Regions from separate parts of the Pseudoalteromonas sp. A3 genome, predicted to be linked through region 1. Evidence: predicted binding sites of a transcription regulator. Region 1 holds the regulator's gene; the other holds the start of a gene.
The links. The regulator FliA, encoded in region 1, starts transcription of late flagellar genes. The targets are predictions, from matches to a motif close to CTAAAGNTNNNNNNNNNNNNGCCGATA.
Positions count from the first base shown of each region.

Region 2: a site for FliA is predicted at 3,888-3,914, ahead of pomA (flagellar motor protein PomA). Genes of this name have one in related genera too.

Region 1 covers NZ_JAPCKL010000004.1:287,983-296,394, forward strand. The annotation lists gene OIZ54_RS10145 (flagellar motor protein MotB) at 1-471, opposite strand, end outside; gene OIZ54_RS10150 (flagellar motor protein) at 477-1,241, opposite strand; gene OIZ54_RS10155 (protein-glutamate methylesterase/protein-glutamine glutaminase) at 1,234-2,379, opposite strand; gene OIZ54_RS10160 (chemotaxis protein CheA) at 2,431-4,659, opposite strand; gene OIZ54_RS10165 (protein phosphatase CheZ) at 4,675-5,442, opposite strand; gene cheY (chemotaxis response regulator CheY) at 5,458-5,841, opposite strand; gene OIZ54_RS10175 (RNA polymerase sigma factor FliA) at 5,883-6,593, opposite strand; gene OIZ54_RS10180 (MinD/ParA family protein) at 6,620-7,480, opposite strand; gene flhF (flagellar biosynthesis protein FlhF) at 7,473-8,412, opposite strand, start outside.
Region 2 covers NZ_JAPCKL010000015.1:2,513-10,924, reverse strand. The annotation lists gene OIZ54_RS18320 (hypothetical protein) at 1-361, opposite strand, end outside; gene dxs (1-deoxy-D-xylulose-5-phosphate synthase) at 554-2,416, opposite strand; gene ispA ((2E,6E)-farnesyl diphosphate synthase) at 2,519-3,406, opposite strand; gene OIZ54_RS18305 (exodeoxyribonuclease VII small subunit) at 3,409-3,651, opposite strand; gene pomA (flagellar motor protein PomA) at 3,967-4,734, shown strand; gene OIZ54_RS18295 (flagellar motor protein MotB) at 4,737-5,657, shown strand; gene OIZ54_RS18290 (hypothetical protein) at 5,860-6,369, shown strand; gene OIZ54_RS18285 (DNA topoisomerase III) at 6,420-8,360, shown strand; gene OIZ54_RS18280 (M20 metallopeptidase family protein) at 8,382-8,412, opposite strand, start outside.

The DNA of each region.
Region 1 (8,412 bases):
ACTTAGCTCAATAATAAGCCAATCTTGGTTGAGCTCTAAACTGGCTTCTCCATCACGAATTTCATCAATAAGTGCTGAATGTAATTTAGTTAACAAACTATCGAGTGGTTTACCTAAATGCTTTTGTTTTATATTGCTGGTATCACTATGTCCATCTAGCAGCTCTGGGCCAGACTCCTGTTTTTGAATGCTCTCACCGTACAATAACTCTTGCTCTGGGGTAACACGGTCAGTAAGTAGCCCTTCGCCAGTAACGCCCTCACCTTGTTGCGATTGCTGCCTTGCTGATTTGTCAAAAACCTGTTCTAGGGAGTCTGAGAGGATTTGAAAACTTTCTTCTTTATTTATGGCAATGGCATACATAACCACAAAAAAGGCAAACATAATGGTCATATAATCAGCATAAGAGACTAACCAACGTTCTGTATGTTGATTTTTTTCAGCTGATTGACGTAAGCGCCGGCGTAACATAAAAGTTACTCTACCACGACATTAGGGCGCTCTGTGCGATAAGCTTCAAGCTTTAATTCTATGTTAATAGGACTTTCGCCAAGGCTTATAGCAATCACCCCTTCGGCCATCATTTCATGGTAAAGCATTTTTTGCTCCACTCGCTGCTTAAGCTTATTGGCCATAGGTAAAAATAATAAGTTAGCTAAACCCACCCCATATATTGTTGCAATAAATGCGGTGGCGACCCCTGCACCTAGCTTTTGAGGGTCGGTAATAAATGACATTGCTTGAATAAGACCAAGTACAGCCCCTAAAATACCTATAGTTGGGCTATATCCGCCCATGGCTTCGTACACTCTACTTGCTTCAAGTAAGCGGTCTCGTTCAAGCATTAAATCTATTTCTAAGGTGTCGCGTAGCTTTTGCTCCGAACACCCATCTACTAGTAAGCTAAGCCCTTTTGCTGCATAAGGATCTGGGTGACTAAGTGCCTCTTTTTCAAGCGCTAAGTACCCTTCCTGGCGAGCTTTATGCGACCACGTTTTAATTTGCTCTATGGCTTGCTCAATATTGTACTGGGGTGAAAAAAACACCCAATGGCTCATGCTTAGCGTTTTTTTAAAGGTGCTTGTCGCCGTTTGCAACATAACAGCCCCTAAGGTGCCGCCAAGTACAATAATAAGTGCAGGGCCATTAAATAACGCCGTGACAACGCCACCCTCTAAAGAGTAACCAATCGCTATAGCGCCCAGCGCAATGATTAACCCTAAAACAGAGAGCTTATCCACAACCAGTCTCTCTTTTTATTCTTGCTGCTACGTCGTTTAACGCTAAATGCTCAGAGGCAAGCCCAGCGTTAGCAATAGCTTGAGGCATACCGTATACCACACAGCTTTTTTCATCTTGCGCCCAAATTGTTGCGCCAGATTGCTTAAGCATTCGCGCGCCATCACGTCCATCAGCGCCCATGCCGGTTAAAACAATAGCAAGTACGTCTCCTTGGTAGCTTTTAGCAACACTTGCAAAAGTAACATCAACGCTTGGTTTGTAGCTTATTCGTTCACTATTATCTTCAAATACACGCAACGTTTTGTTACCACTTCGCCCCTCCACCATCATTTGCTGTCCACCAGGTGCTAAGTAGGCTGTGCCGGCTTCTAGCCTGTCACCTTGTTGCGCTTCTTTAACGCGTATTTTGCAAAGGCTATTCAAACGTGCCGCAAACGCAGGCGTAAATGCCGCCGGCATGTGCTGAATTAACAAAATAGGGTGTGCAAAGTTAGCAGGTAATTGGGTTAATATAGTTTGTAAAGCAACTGGCCCGCCAGTTGAAGTGCCAATAGCCACTATTTGATAGTGTTTACCGCTGGCACGCGTGGGCATACTGGGTGTAGTTGTTGTCTGCACTGGGGCAGCACGGTGAAAGCTTCTATCAGGTTGTTTAAGCGAAGAGCTTGTTGTGGCAAGTTTGCTTGCAGATGGAGCAGTAGTCTTACTTGATGTTAATGGCCTAACAGGGCGTGGAGCACGCCTGCGACCAATTTCCTTCACTTTGGCTTGCAATAACTTGATTGCATCTTCGTTATTTCGTGCAATGTCTTCAAACTTTTTCGGTAAAAAGTCCATAGCTCCGGCATCAAGTGCATCTAAAGTTGCGGTTGCACCGTCGCGGGTTAATGAAGAAAACATAAGTATTGGCGTTGGGTTACTCGCCATAATTTCTTTTACTGCGCTAATACCATCAAGCACAGGCATTTCTACATCCATGGTGATCATATCTGGACGTAACTGCGCTGTTTTTTCTACGGCTTCTCTACCGTTAACAGCAAAACCTATTACTTCGATACCGCTGTCTTGTTCAAGGATTTCGCTTACTCGACGGCGAAAAAAACTGGAATCGTCAACAACTAAAACTTTTACGGCCATTGCGCTCTCTTATTAAATTTATGTGTAGGCATACACAGGTATGCCTACATTTTATCCTGCGTAATGCTTAAGCATATTAGGTACATCCAGAATCAGCGCAATACCACCGTCAGATGTAATTGTTGCACCAGCCATTCCTGGCGTACCTTGTAATAACGCATCAAGAGGCTTAATAACAACTTCTTCTTGGCCAATTAATGAATCAACCACAAAGCCAACTTGCTGAGTACCTATTTGTACAATTACCACATGACCTTGCGCTTTTCGCTGAGAACAATCAGCACCTTTAACTAGCCAATGCTCTAAGTAAAATAGCGGTATCGCTTTTTTACGAACAATAATTGTAAGCTGACCATCTACAACATTGGTTTTGGTTAAATCTAAGTGGAATATTTCACTCACACCAGCAAGTGGTAACGCAAACGTTTGCTCACCAACAATGACCATCAGCGTAGGTAAAATAGCCAGTGTTAATGGTACTTTTATTTCTAAAATAGTCCCTACGCCCAACTCTGACTGTATACTCACAGAGCCATTAAGCTGCGTAATTTTAGTTTTTACTACATCCATGCCTACGCCACGGCCAGAAATATCAGATATCTCTTCTTTGGTCGAAAAGCCTGGTGCAAATATTAAGTTATACGCTTCTGTATCTGATAAGCGACTTGCCTGATCATGGTCAATAACGCCTTTACTGATCGCTATTTTTTTCAGTTTTTCCGCATCCATACCTGCACCATCATCTTTAATGGTTAACAAAATATGGTCGCCTTCTTGCGAAGCCGATAATGTAACGTTACCGGTTCTAGGCTTACCCGCAGCTTCACGCGCTGCTGGCATTTCAATTCCGTGGTCAACTGAGTTTCGTACTAAATGCACCAACGGATCGGCCAGTGCCTCAACTAAGTTTTTATCTAAATCGGTTTCTTCACCTACAAGCTGTAAATCAATTTCTTTATTTAAGCTACGGGCTAAGTCACGTACTACGCGAGGGAATCGGCCAAACACTTTTTTGATAGGCTGCATTCGCGTTTGCATTACTGCACCTTGAATATCAGCAGTGACCACATCAAGATTTGATATCGCCTTACCCATCGCTTCACTGTCTGTATTGGTCGCTAAACTAACCAACCTATTTCGTACTAATACCAACTCGCCAACCATATTCATTATTTGGTCTAAACGCTTTGTATCAACACGTACTGTGGTTTCAGCAGGTGGAGGCGTAGCTTTTTTAGGTGCAGCGCTACTCGCTGGTTTTTCAGCCACTTTAGGTGTAGGCGCAGCGGCTTTAGCCGCCGGAGCTTGTTTTGCTGCAGGTGCTGGCGTAGGCTTTTCTGGCGTAGGTTTTGCTGGCGTTTGTGCTACAGGTGCAGCCTTAGGTGGCTGCGGTGCAGGTGTGTCAGCTTCTTTTGATTCTGGTGCGGCGCCTTTACCATGCAGTTCATCAAGCAGTGCTTCAAATTCATCATCGCTGATTTCATCATCACCGCTATCATTTGCAACAGCCGCTGGTGGTGCTGTGTGTTTTACTTCTGGCTCACTGCTTGAAGTATCTCCTGCAACAGGACCAAAACTACCTACACCGTGTAATTCATCTAATAAACTGTCAAATTCATCATCGGTAATATCTGAACTTGAATCTGGCTCTGCACTTGCACTTGGTTGCGACACCGGGCTTTGGCCTTTGCCGTGTAGCTCATCGAGTAAGCTTTCAAATTCATCTTCTGTAATTTCGTCAATTTGCGTGCTATCTGCTGAAGGGCTTGAACCTGCCACATCAAATAGTTCATCAAATGCAAATGGGTCTTCATCATCTGTTGCGCTAACGGGAGCTGCGGGTTCTTGTTCAACAACGTCGGGGGCTGTTTCAGTAAGCTCATCATCCGTAGGCGGTTGGCCAAGTTTATGAAGGGTTTCTAATAATTGAGGGTCTGCTGGGTCTGGCTGTTCGCGGTTTTGAATAGTGGCAAACATTTCATTAATGGTATCTAGTGCTTGTAAAATCACATCCATTAATTCTGAATTAACAGTTCTAACCCCTTGGCGTAAGAGATCAAATACGTTTTCAGCACCATGACAGGCATCAACAAGCTCAGTCATAGCTAAAAAGCCTGCTCCCCCTTTTACGGTATGAAAGCCCCTAAAAATAGCATTTAGTAACTCAGTATCTTCTGGGTTATTTTCTAGCTCAACTAACTGTTCAGATAAAAGCTCTAGGATTTCTCCAGCCTCTACAAGAAAGTCTTGTAAAATATCTTCATCGACTTCAAAGCTCATGCAGTTACTCTCCTCTTAGAAGCCCAAACTTGATAATAGGTCATCGACCTCGTCTTGGTCAGATACAACATCATTTCGCGACTCTTTATCAATAATAGGGCCTTCAGGACCTGCTAATGTTTGTGCGGCAACCAGTTCTTCTGTTTCTTGTTGTTCTTTACTTTCAGCAATGCTGTCATCTTGTGCAGCAAATGCTGTTAAAAGGTGGATTAAACTTTCTTCTACTTCTCTGACTAATTCAATTACACGGCGGATAACCTGGCCGGTTAAATCTTGAAAATCCTGCGCCATTAGTACATTAGTCATTAAAGTTTGCAACTCATCGGTTTTATGATGAGAGCTGTTCATAAACTTGTCGATGCTGTGGCATAAGGTTTTAAACTCGCCCAGCTCTATTTCGCGGTTCATAAGCCTATCCCAAGTAGGCTTAATATGTGCAATTTCATCTGCTAGCTGCTGCGCAATAGGGAGGCTTGCTTCGACCGCATCCATTGTCTTATTAGCTGCATTTTCTGTCATTTCCATGACATAGTTTAAGCGCTTTTTCGCATCCGGTATTGCATCAGTGGTTAAATCGGTTAAACGCGTATCAAGTTCAAAGCTTTTAAGGGCTTCGTGTAATTGGCGTGTTAACTTACCTACTTCAGCAAAAAGCTGCGATTGTTCTTGAGAGGCAGTATCTAAAATTAATTGATCTGCTTTATCTTGCTCACCGTTTTCTAAAAAAACGACGAGCTGACGAGCTTGTTCTAAAGTAATTTGAGGCGCAGCTGGTGCTGACATAAGCCTCTCCTCTCATTAACCTAAGCGTTCAAACACTTTTTCTAATTTAGTTTTCAAAGTACCAGCAGTAAATGGCTTAACAATGTAGCCATTAACACCTGCTTGCGCTGCCGCTATTATTTGTTCTTTTTTAGCTTCTGCCGTCACCATTAAAACCGGAATATGTTTTAATTTTTCATCAGCTCTAATGGCTCTTAGCAAGTCAATACCCTGCATGCCTGGCATGTTCCAATCGGTTACAACAAAGTCAAAAACCTGATTTTGCAACATAGGTAATGCTGTAGAACCATCGTCAGCTTCTTGAACATTCGTGAACCCTAGGTCACGCAACAGATTTTTTATAATACGTCTCATTGTAGAGAAATCATCAACAACAAGAATTTTCATGTTTTTATCCAAAACATCCTCCGGTGAGGTCTTAACCTATAATTTACTTACTACTAGTTTATCCAGTCATTGATTTTTGCTTTGAGCTTAATCATCGCCTGACCATGTATCTGACTTACACGCGATTCACTTACATCGAGTATATGCCCAATTTCTTTTAAATTCATTTCATCGTTGTAATACAAAGAAAGCACCATTGCATCTCGCTCTGGTAAAGACTTTATTGCCTCTAACAATGAATTATTAAACCGTTCATTTTTAACATTATTAAATGGTTTGTCTAGCGCTAAATCTTGACCTGCAGGGCTAATAACATCTTCATCTACCCCTAGGTCTTCTATACCAAGCACTTTACTGGAATTAACATCATTTAAAATATGATGGTATTCTTCTAGCGAAATATCAAGTTTTTCAGCTACTTCAGTATCTTTTGGTTCTCTATTTAAGCTATTTTCTAATTCTGTGATGGTTTCGGCTACTAATCGGCTTTTGCGGTGCACCGAACGTGGTGCCCAATCCCCTCTGCGCATTTCATCAAGCATAGCGCCGCGGATACGAATACCAGCAAACGTTTCAAAGCTTGCCCCTTTACTGGCGTCAAAGTTTTTTGAGGCCTCGATAAGGCCAATCATTCCCGATTGGATTAAGTCATCAAGCTGAACGCTAGGAGGAAGACGAGCTATTAAATGGCACGCCACTTTTTTGACAAGCGACGCGTGTTTTTCAACAATCACATTTAAATTTTGTGTTGATTGATATCCCATAGCTCTTTTCACCGATGTTGTCATAATCAGCCGTTTACTAGCTTCTCAATGAAAAACTCTAAATGTCCTGAAGGTTGATTAGGTATAGGCCATTTTACTGCTTTTGTCGCTAATGTTTTAAACGCGACTGCTGCTGGTGAATTAGGGAAAAGATCGACAATTACTTTTTGTTTACGCGTAGATTTACGCATATTTTCATCATATGGAATAGTCGCAACAAGCTCCATAGACACATCTAAAAAGCGGTCTGTTACTTTAGAGAGCTTTGCAAAAAGCTCTTGGCCCTCGCGCATACTGCGCACCATGTTTGCAACAATTTTAAATTTATAAACGCCATGCTCGCGGCTAAGTACTTTAATAAGCGCGTAGGCATCAGTAATAGAGGTCGGCTCGTCGCACACCACCACCATGACATCTTGCGCTGCACGAGAAAAACTCAGTACCATGTCAGAAATACCAGCGGCGGTATCTACAATTAAAATATCAAATTCGGTATTAAGCTCACTAAAGGCACGAATTAGCCCAGCATGCTCAGATGGGGTTAGCTCCACCATACTTTGCGAGCCTGATGTAGCAGGCACGATTTTAATACCGCCTGGGCCTTCAACTAAAATCTCGTCAAGTTCGCACTCGCCAGAAAGGACATGAGATAAGTTTTTTTCAACACGTAGTCCTAGCATTACATCACAATTAGCTAGGCCTAAATCGGCATCTAATACTAATACACGATTACCCTGCTGCCCTAAAGCAATAGCAGTATTTAAAGAGACGTTGGTTTTACCCACTCCTCCTTTACCGCCGGTGACAGCGATAACTTTTACGCCGTTGTTGTTGTTTTGACTCATTTTGCGCAGGCCGCTTGCTTGATCTAATACTGTGTTAATCATACATCCCTACTGTGCTTGGCGCCACTGCTTGGTGCCTTGAATGTTGTGCTTTTGCTCTTTTTAAATACAATTGCTCAGCTTTTTTTACTAGTTTTTCAGCATTTGCAACGCGAATATCTTCTGGTACACGCTGACCATTAGTAAGATACCCTATTGGAAGACGATTTTGAATCGCTATACTAATAATCTCACCTAAACTTAATGATTCATCTAACTTAGTGAAAATACAACCGCTTAGCTGAACCTTTTTAAAATGTCTTACGGTTTCTTGCAGTACATTTATTTGTGCTGTGGCACTTAATACTAAATAACTACGTATATCTACTCGCTGGTTGCGCATTAACGTATTTAATTGCTCTGTAAGGCGTAAATCACGTTGGCTCATACCCGCTGTATCAATTAATACTAGACGCTTATTGCGTAAATGATATAAAACTTCAGCTAATTCATTAGCATCTTTTACTTGTTTAACACCACAACCAATAATACGACCATACGTTGCAAGCTGCTCATACGCACCAATTCTGTATGTATCAGTGGTGATTAGGGCAACTTTGTCGGCGCCATACTTTTGTGCGCCTAATGCGGCAAGTTTAGCTACTGTGGTTGTTTTACCTACACCAGTAGGCCCAACAAGGGCGTACACACCTCCTTGGCGAAGAATTTCGTTATTGGTGGTTTGCATTTGATCTTCAACCATTTGCAATAATGCTTTCCAACCTTGCTGACGCGATACGTCATCTGGAATAAAACACGCCATTTGCTCTGCAACGTCTTTATCTATTCCCATGCCAACTAAACGGTCAATCATGCATGCACGTGTAGGGTCGCGACGTGCCATATCTTGCTGCATTAAACCCGATACTTGGTGTTCTAATAACTGGCGAATTGCGTTCATTTCATCACGCATCGCGCTCATTTGGGCGCTTTCG
Region 2 (8,412 bases), on a different contig from region 1:
TTTCGCTGTCGCTTGCTTGTATTAAATTACCGAGGCTATCAAAGGCTACGCCTTCATTTGCAGTGGTATTAAAGGTTTTTAATTTGGCAGCGTTCTGGTTTATTAAATCAACAGTGCCTGCGTTTTGCTCACCGTTATTAGCTAAAATAAACGTGGCAGCACTAAAGCCGGGGTTACCGTTTGTGCCATCGCTTCCATCTTGACCATCTACTCCCGGCGTACCGGCTAAACCGTTTTCTCCATCATCACCGCTACACCCTGAAATACCAAGTACTATTCCAAGCGCTAATGCTGAAAAACAAAGGGGGCGTTTAAGTGAACTGTTTTGTGTATGAAAGTGAGTTAAATTAGCTTTTTTCATCATTTTTACCTTTTAATATTCCATCAAATGAAAGTAAATAACGTGCCTGTTTATACTCCTCAGTACGTACTATTTACTGTGTTAACCTCATAGGGATAACGCGTAGAAATACACATTGGATGCAAATATTTAAAAATAAAAAACAAAAAAGGAGCCATCAGGCTCCCTTTAAAAACTAGCTAGCAAAAATAATTAAGCGATAAACGATTTTATTGAATTTAAAATGCCTTGTTCGCCTAAACCCATTTCATCGTGCATTTGCGCTTGTGTGCCGTGCTTAATAAATTCATCAGGAATACCTAAGTTAAGCACTTTTAGGTTGGCTTTTTGCGCTGCTAAATATTCATTAACCGCTGAGCCTGCGCCACCACAAATAGCGTTGTCTTCAAGCGTTACTATTACATCATGAGTTTGGCTAAGCTCATCTAATAAACTTGTATCAAGTGGCTTAATAAAGCGCATATTAACTAGCGTTGCACCTAGCTCATTTGCAGCAAGTTGCGCGTTTTCAAGCAAAGTACCAAAGGATAAAATAGCAATTTTAGCGCCTTGTTTAATGGTATTGGCTTTGCCTATTTCTAGTAGCGTCATTTCGCTTTGAATATCGGCAGTACCGGCACTACCACGAGGGTAGCGAACTGCTACAGGGCAATTAGCCTTATAACCGGTATAAAGCATATGGCGGCACTCGTTAGTATCACTTGGGGCCATAATAACCATGTTTGGAATACAGCGCATAAAGCTTAAGTCGTACGCACCTTGGTGTGTTTCGCCGTCGGCGCCTACAATACCAGCGCGGTCTATAGCAAAAAGCACAGGTAAGTTTTGCAGTGCAACATCATGGATAAGTTGATCATACGCACGTTGTAAAAAGCTCGAGTAAATAGCTACAACGGGTTTTAACCCTTCACAGGCAAAACCGGCGGCCAATGTGACAGCGTGCTGCTCTGCTATGGCTACATCAAAATACTGCTCTGGGTGTTCTTTTGAAAAACGCACCATACCTGAGCCTTCACGCATTGCCGGCGTAATAGCCATTAATTTTTTATCTTGCTCGGCCATATCACACAACCAATCACCAAACACCTTAGAGAAAGTGGCGGCGCCAGGTTTAGATTTAGGTAAGCTTGATGTATTAGGGTCAAACTTTGGCACACCGTGATAGCCAATAGGATCAGCTTCTGCGGGTTTGTAGCCTTTTCCTTTTTGGGTTTTTATATGTAAAAGCTGAGGCCCTTTTAAATTACGCATATTACGCAGTGTATCTACGAGCATATTTACATCGTGGCCATCAATTGGGCCAATGTAATTAAGACCTAGTTCTTCAAAAAAGGTACCTGGAATAACCATTCCTTTTAGGTGCTCTTCTACTTTACTGGCAAGCTCTTTAACAGGAGGCACGCCAGAGAGTAACTTCTTACTGCCTTCGCGAATGTTTGTGTAAAAGCTGCCAGATAAAATACGCGCAAAGTGATTAGTTAACGCTCCGACGTTTTCAGAAATCGACATTTCGTTATCATTTAAAATGATTAACATGTCAGATTTTACATCGCCTAAGTGGTTCATTGCTTCAAATGCCATACCTGCTGTAATGGCGCCATCGCCTATAACGGCAACAGTTTTGCGGCCTTTGCCTTCTTTTTGAGCCGCAATAGACATACCAAGTGCTGCCGAAATAGAGGTACTTGAATGGCCTACGCTAAAGGTATCGTATTGGCTTTCTTCACGAAAAGGGAATGGATGTAATCCGTCTTTTTGACGAATTGTATGCATTAAATCGCGTCGACCGGTTAAAATTTTATGCGGGTACGCTTGATGGCCTACATCCCATACAAGGCGATCTTCTGGTGTGTTATACACATAATGTAGAGCAACGGTAAGCTCAACAGTTCCTAAACCAGACGCTAAATGGCCGCTACTTTGCGAAACAGAGTTGAGTAAATAGTCTCGTAACTCGTTGCTAAACGCAGGGAGTTTATCTTGCGCTATATCGCGTAAGTGGGCTGGTTCGTCAACCAAGTTAAGTAATGGATACTTGCTACTATCAAGTGTCATGGTATTTATTTTATCCTTCGCTAACACCGGTGCTAACTTACTAGTTGTTACCGCTGTTGAGTAATAATGTCAGTGCTAAATGGCAATACGTATATGTAACACTCAATGGTCACGTTTAATCAGGTAGTTTGCCAGCGCCGCTAGAGTAGAGGTATCAGCATCTATTTTGTTTAATGCTTGATGCGCTTGCTCTATTAAATTTTGCGCCATTTGCTTGGCACCTTGCATACCTAATAGGGCCGGATAAGTTGCTTTATTAGCAGCTAAATCAGAGCCTTGCGGCTTACCTAAAGTAAATGTGTCACCTTCAACATCTAAAATGTCGTCGTGCACTTGAAATGCCAGCCCTGTAGCATACCCAAAAACACGTAAGTTTTCTAAGGTTTGTTTGTCTGCTTTTTCGCTACATAATGCACCTAATGTAATGGCACAGTTGATTAAGGCACCCGTTTTTAATCTATGAATTCGTTCAAGCTGTTGTACTGTAATCACTTTATCTGTGGCGGCAATATCTAGCCCTTGCCCGCCGACCATGCCTTCAAGCCCCGATGCTTTAGCCAGTGCGCTGATCATTTTTACTTGTGTTGATGCGCTGCAGGTAAAATTGTGAGTCGAGATAAGCTCAAAGGCCAATGTTTGTAGTGCATCGCCTGCTAAAATTGCATGCGCATCGTCAAACTCTATATGGCAAGTTGGGCGTCCACGGCGAAGGTCGTCATCATCCATGGCTGGTAAATCATCGTGCACCAACGAGTAGCTATGAATACACTCAATAGCAGCAGCAAGAATATCTAAATCTTGCTTATTAGCTCCGAGCATTTCACCACTTGCGTAGACTAAAAAGGGGCGTAAACGCTTGCCACCGTTAAATAAGCCGTACTGCGTAGCTTCTTTTACTGTGTGTGCGGTATCAAGGGGTTGATCAAAGTACTGTTGCAGGGTCTTTACGACATCTTGTTGAGCACATTCTATTTTTTCTTGTATGCTCACGGTTATTCCATATCGTTGTTAAATGAAGTAAGCGCTGCTTTTTCGTCATTACCCATCAAAATAGACACTTTTTGTTCTGCTTGTTGTAACTTACCCGTTGAGGCGTTAGCTAAGGCTATACCACGCTCAAATTGCTTTAACGACTGCTCAAGCGATAAATCACCTTGTTCCATTTCACCGACAATGGTTGATAGTTCTTCGAGTGCTTGTTCAAAACTTAGGTTTTCAGGTTTTTTAGTCGCCATGTTTAATTTCAGCCAGCATGATAAATTTAGGAGCCAATTTTAGGGGGAATGCTAAACTAGGTCAAAGGATGATCGTTGTTTTTTGAGTTATATCAGTTTAAATCGCATTTTTACCATGTATAAGATGCGTATTAGTGCTCACTGTGTACAATAAAATTAATCAGTCGCTAGGCGAGTAGGGTATCTTGATCTAAAATTAGGCCAAACACAGTGTTTTACACTTTTTTCAAAAATGGCTTAAGTATTTCAGTACCTTGCCGATAAGCAGTTAATAATAAAAGTTTGAATAACAAAGTATAATACTTTGGAGGAAATGTGGATTTAGCAACCATAATTGGGATCCTTGGCGCAATTGGTTTAATTGTCATGTCCATGTTTATGAGTAGTAGCGGTGAAATGGGGATGTTTGCCGACGCGCCTTCTAGTGTAATTGTATTTGGTGGCTCACTATTTATTGTGTTATCAAACTTTACCTTGTCGCAGTTTTTGGGCATAGGTAAGGTTGTTGGTAAAGCATTTATGTTTAAAATCGAATCGCCAGAAGAGCTGATTGAAAAAGCAGTTGAACTTGCTGACTCAGCCCGTAAAGGGGGGTTTTTAGCCCTCGAAGAAGCCGAAATACCAAACCCTTTTATGCGCAAAGGTGTAGATATGCTCGTTGATGGCCACGATGCTGATGTAGTTCGTGCCACGCTTCAAAAAGATATTTCTTTAACCACAACTCGTCATGAACTGGGCGCCGGTTTATTTAAGTCACTTGCCGATATAGCCCCTGCAATGGGTATGATAGGAACGTTAATAGGCTTAGTTGCTATGTTATCTAACATGGATGACCCTAAAGCCATTGGCCCCGCAATGGCGGTGGCATTATTAACTACTTTATATGGTGCATTTTTAGCAAATGTAGTGGCTATTCCTATTCAGGTAAAACTTGAGCTTCGTAAAGACGAAGAAGCCATGAATCAGCGTCTAATACTGGATGCTATTTTAGGTATTCAAGATGGTCAAAACCCGAAAGTAATTGAAGGTATATTGAAAAACTACCTTGCTGAGTCTAAACGCAAAGTAGATACCGAGGAGTAACCATGTCTGATCAAGAGTGCAAATGCCCACCCCCAGGTTTGCCTGCTTGGATGGGAACATTTGCCGACTTAATGTCGCTTTTAATGTGCTTTTTTGTACTTTTGCTCGCGTTTTCAGAAATGGATGTACTTAAATTTAAGCAAATAGCAGGCTCGATGAAGTTTGCATTTGGTGTGCAAAACAAAATAGAAGTAAAAGATATCCCTAAAGGGACCTCGGTTATTGCTATGGAATTTACCCCTGGTAAGCCTGAACCTACCCCGATAGAAACCATTCAGCAACAAACCGTTGAAATGACCCAGCAAATGTTAGAATTTCAAGCGGGTGATGAAAGCTCTGCTGGTGGTAGACAAGAGCAACGTGGCGATAAACGTGGTGGCGAGTCACGTAGTACATCGCAGCAGCAATCTTCAGAACAAGCAACTTCAGCCGCCGATCAAGAACAAACTAACGAGTTAGTGAAAAAAATAGCGCAACAGCTCGAAAAACAAATTATCGATGGTGCAATCGAGCTTGAATCTTTAGGGCAGCAAATCATTATTCGTATCCGTGAAAATGGCTCATTTCCCTCTGGCAGTGCTTTTTTACAACCTAAGTTTAAGCCCATAATTCAAGATATTGGTGAGTTATTAAAAGATGTACCTGGAGAAATTACGGTATCGGGTCACACCGATGATTTTCAGGTTTCTAACGAGTTATATATTAATAACTGGGACTTATCGTCAAAGCGTGCTGTAGCAGTCGCAAGCGAATTACAAACGGTACAAGGGTTTGATAAAAACCGCATGATGGTAGTAGGGCGTGCTGATACTCGTCCACTTGTTCCGAATGATTCAAACGAAGATAGACGTAGAAATCGCCGAGTAGAAATATCAATCTTACAAGGTAAAGCTAAAGAGTCAGACCCTATTGATGTACGCTAGGCGAGTAGCTGGCGCTAATTTCTCTAATTAAGTTTCTTTTTAAGGTACTTAATCGCCTAAGTATCTTGGCAAGTTCATTATTTTAGCTTAAAGTACATTTCTTTAACATATGTAATGGTGTTTCTGTGAAAATAATCGATAAATATTGCTATATGCCGGGAAATGGTTCTGGTGGTGACGATGATAAGACTAATGATTAACTATGTTTAGGTGGTTCAATGAGTTATATGCATTTATTGAGCTCAGCTGGGTTTTGTTTTTACTTCCAGCTATAGTTATTTTTTTTCTACGAAAAGATTATTTAGCACTCAGGTTTGTTTGTATCACGAGTGCTTTTTTCTTATTTGGTGCTTTTATATATGAGCCTTTAAAAACGTTTGATAAAGATATTAACATTTACAGGTACGTCATTTGGGCTTTTAATGATATTGCTTGGATGGCATTAATTGCTTATCTAGGCTTAAAAGATAAAGTTTATTTATGGCAATGTGTATTAGGGCAACTTGTGGTTGTAATGGCCCCAACTTTACAGTTGTTCAGAGTTGTAGATCGCCATTTATGGGATTTATCTTATAGTACTTTAATGTATAAAACTCTTTTACCTCTGATTAATATTTCTACTGTAGTAGTATGTTACCTCCCTCTTATTTATATTTTAGTTAAAAACAAAGAAGACCAGATTAGTAGTAAATATAAAACTCCCTCCCCCTAAAATAGCTGTGCTAAACTACTGTTCATATAAACAGTTAATGAGCAACTCCCATGAAACTCTATATCGCAGAAAAGCCATCACTTGGCAGAGCTATTGCTGATGCATTGCCAAAACCACATAAAAAACACGATGGTTATATAGAAGTGGCTAATGGTGACTGTGTATCGTGGTGTATAGGGCACTTACTTGAGCAAGCTGAACCTGATGATTATGATGCGCGTTTTAAAAAGTGGCAATTTGAACACCTTCCCATAGTGCCACAGCAATGGCAGCTCAAGGCAAAAACGAAAACGCGTAAGCAATTAACTATTCTAAAAAAGCTAATTAAGCAGGCATCAGTACTCGTGCATGCGGGGGATCCCGATCGCGAAGGCCAATTGTTGGTTGATGAAGTCATAGAGCAAGCCAAAATAAGTAAAACCAAAAAGCAAAGCATTCAACGTTTACTTATAAGTGATTTAAATTTAGCGGCGGTAAAAAAAGCGCTTACTACTATGCGTTCAAATCGTGAATTTATTCCGCTTAGTGTGTCGGCGCTTGCGCGTTCACGTGCAGATTGGCTATTTGGTATGAACCTTACGCGTGCTTATACGCTGGCGGGGCAAAAAGCAGGCTTTGGCAATGTGTTGTCGGTGGGTCGCGTACAAACCCCAATTTTAGGTTTAGTGGTTAATCGGGATAACGAAATAGCTAACTTTGTGTCAAAACCATTTTATGAAGTGTTGGCGCATTTAATAACTCCTGAGCAGCAAAGCTTTGTGGCCAAGTGGGTACCAAGCAAAGCCTGCGAGCCGTACCAAGATGAAGAGGGCCGCGTTTTAAATAATGCATTAGCCGAAAACGTCGCCTCGCGAATAGCCAATCAACCAGGCGAGGTTACAGCGCTCGAACAAAAACAAAAAAAACAAAGCGCGCCGCTGCCTTATAATTTATCGGCACTGCAAATAGATGCTGCAAAGGCATTTGGTATGGCAGCTCAGCAAGTACTCGATATTTGCCAAATGCTCTATGAGCGTCATAAGTTAATTACTTACCCTCGTTCTGATAATCGTTATTTGCCTAAAGAGCATCATGTAGATGCGCCTGCAATTTTAAAAGCAATTGCAGCTAATGGTGGTCAAAACACTGAGTTTGTGAATGGGGCAGACGCTAAAAAACGCAGCAAATGTTTTAACGATGCAAAAGTGGCTGCACACCATGCAATTGTACCTACCGCTAAACAACTAAAAACAGCGACTTTGGCGACTGATGAAGCAAAAGTATATGAACTTATTAGCAGGCATTACCTAATTCAGTTTTACCCCGATTATATTTATAACGAAACTAAAGTAGAGGTAACAATTGCGGGAGGTTTATTTAAAGCCAATGCAAAGCAAGATGTAAGCTTAGGGTTTAAGGTATTAATGGGCAAAGCCGAGCTAAAAGATGAAGCAACCTTGCCTCATTTAACAAAAGGCATGGCGCTTAACTGCACTAAAGGTGAAGTGGTAGAAAAACACACTACGCCACCGTCTCATTTTACTGATGCAACATTGCTAAGTGCCATGACCGGCATTAGTCGTTATGTAAAAGATTCACAAATTAAAAAAATACTCAAAGAGACCGATGGGTTAGGAACAGAGGCAACCCGCGCAGGCATTATTGAATTATTATTTAGGCGTCGTTTTTTAAAGCGCGAAGGTAAATCAATTAAAGCAACGCAAACAGGCTTGGCACTTATTAGTGTTTTACCAGAGGGCTTAGCTAGCCCCGATTTGACCGCTAAATGGGAGGCGAGCTTAGGCAACATTGCTCAACAAGCAATGAGCTACCAACAATTTTTACAACCACTGCTGGTGGAGCTTGAAGGTTTTGTACAGCAAGCAGCTAGTTGTGATAGCCATGTATTTTCAAAGCTACCTAAAACACCGACTAAAAAGCGCTTTGCTAAGGGTGGTAAAAAAGCAGCATTTAAAAAATCAAATTATAAAAAGAGCTCAGCAATCACTTAATCGCTGAGCTCTCAAATACGCTTATTTTTTATTAAATAACGCGACTGCAGCG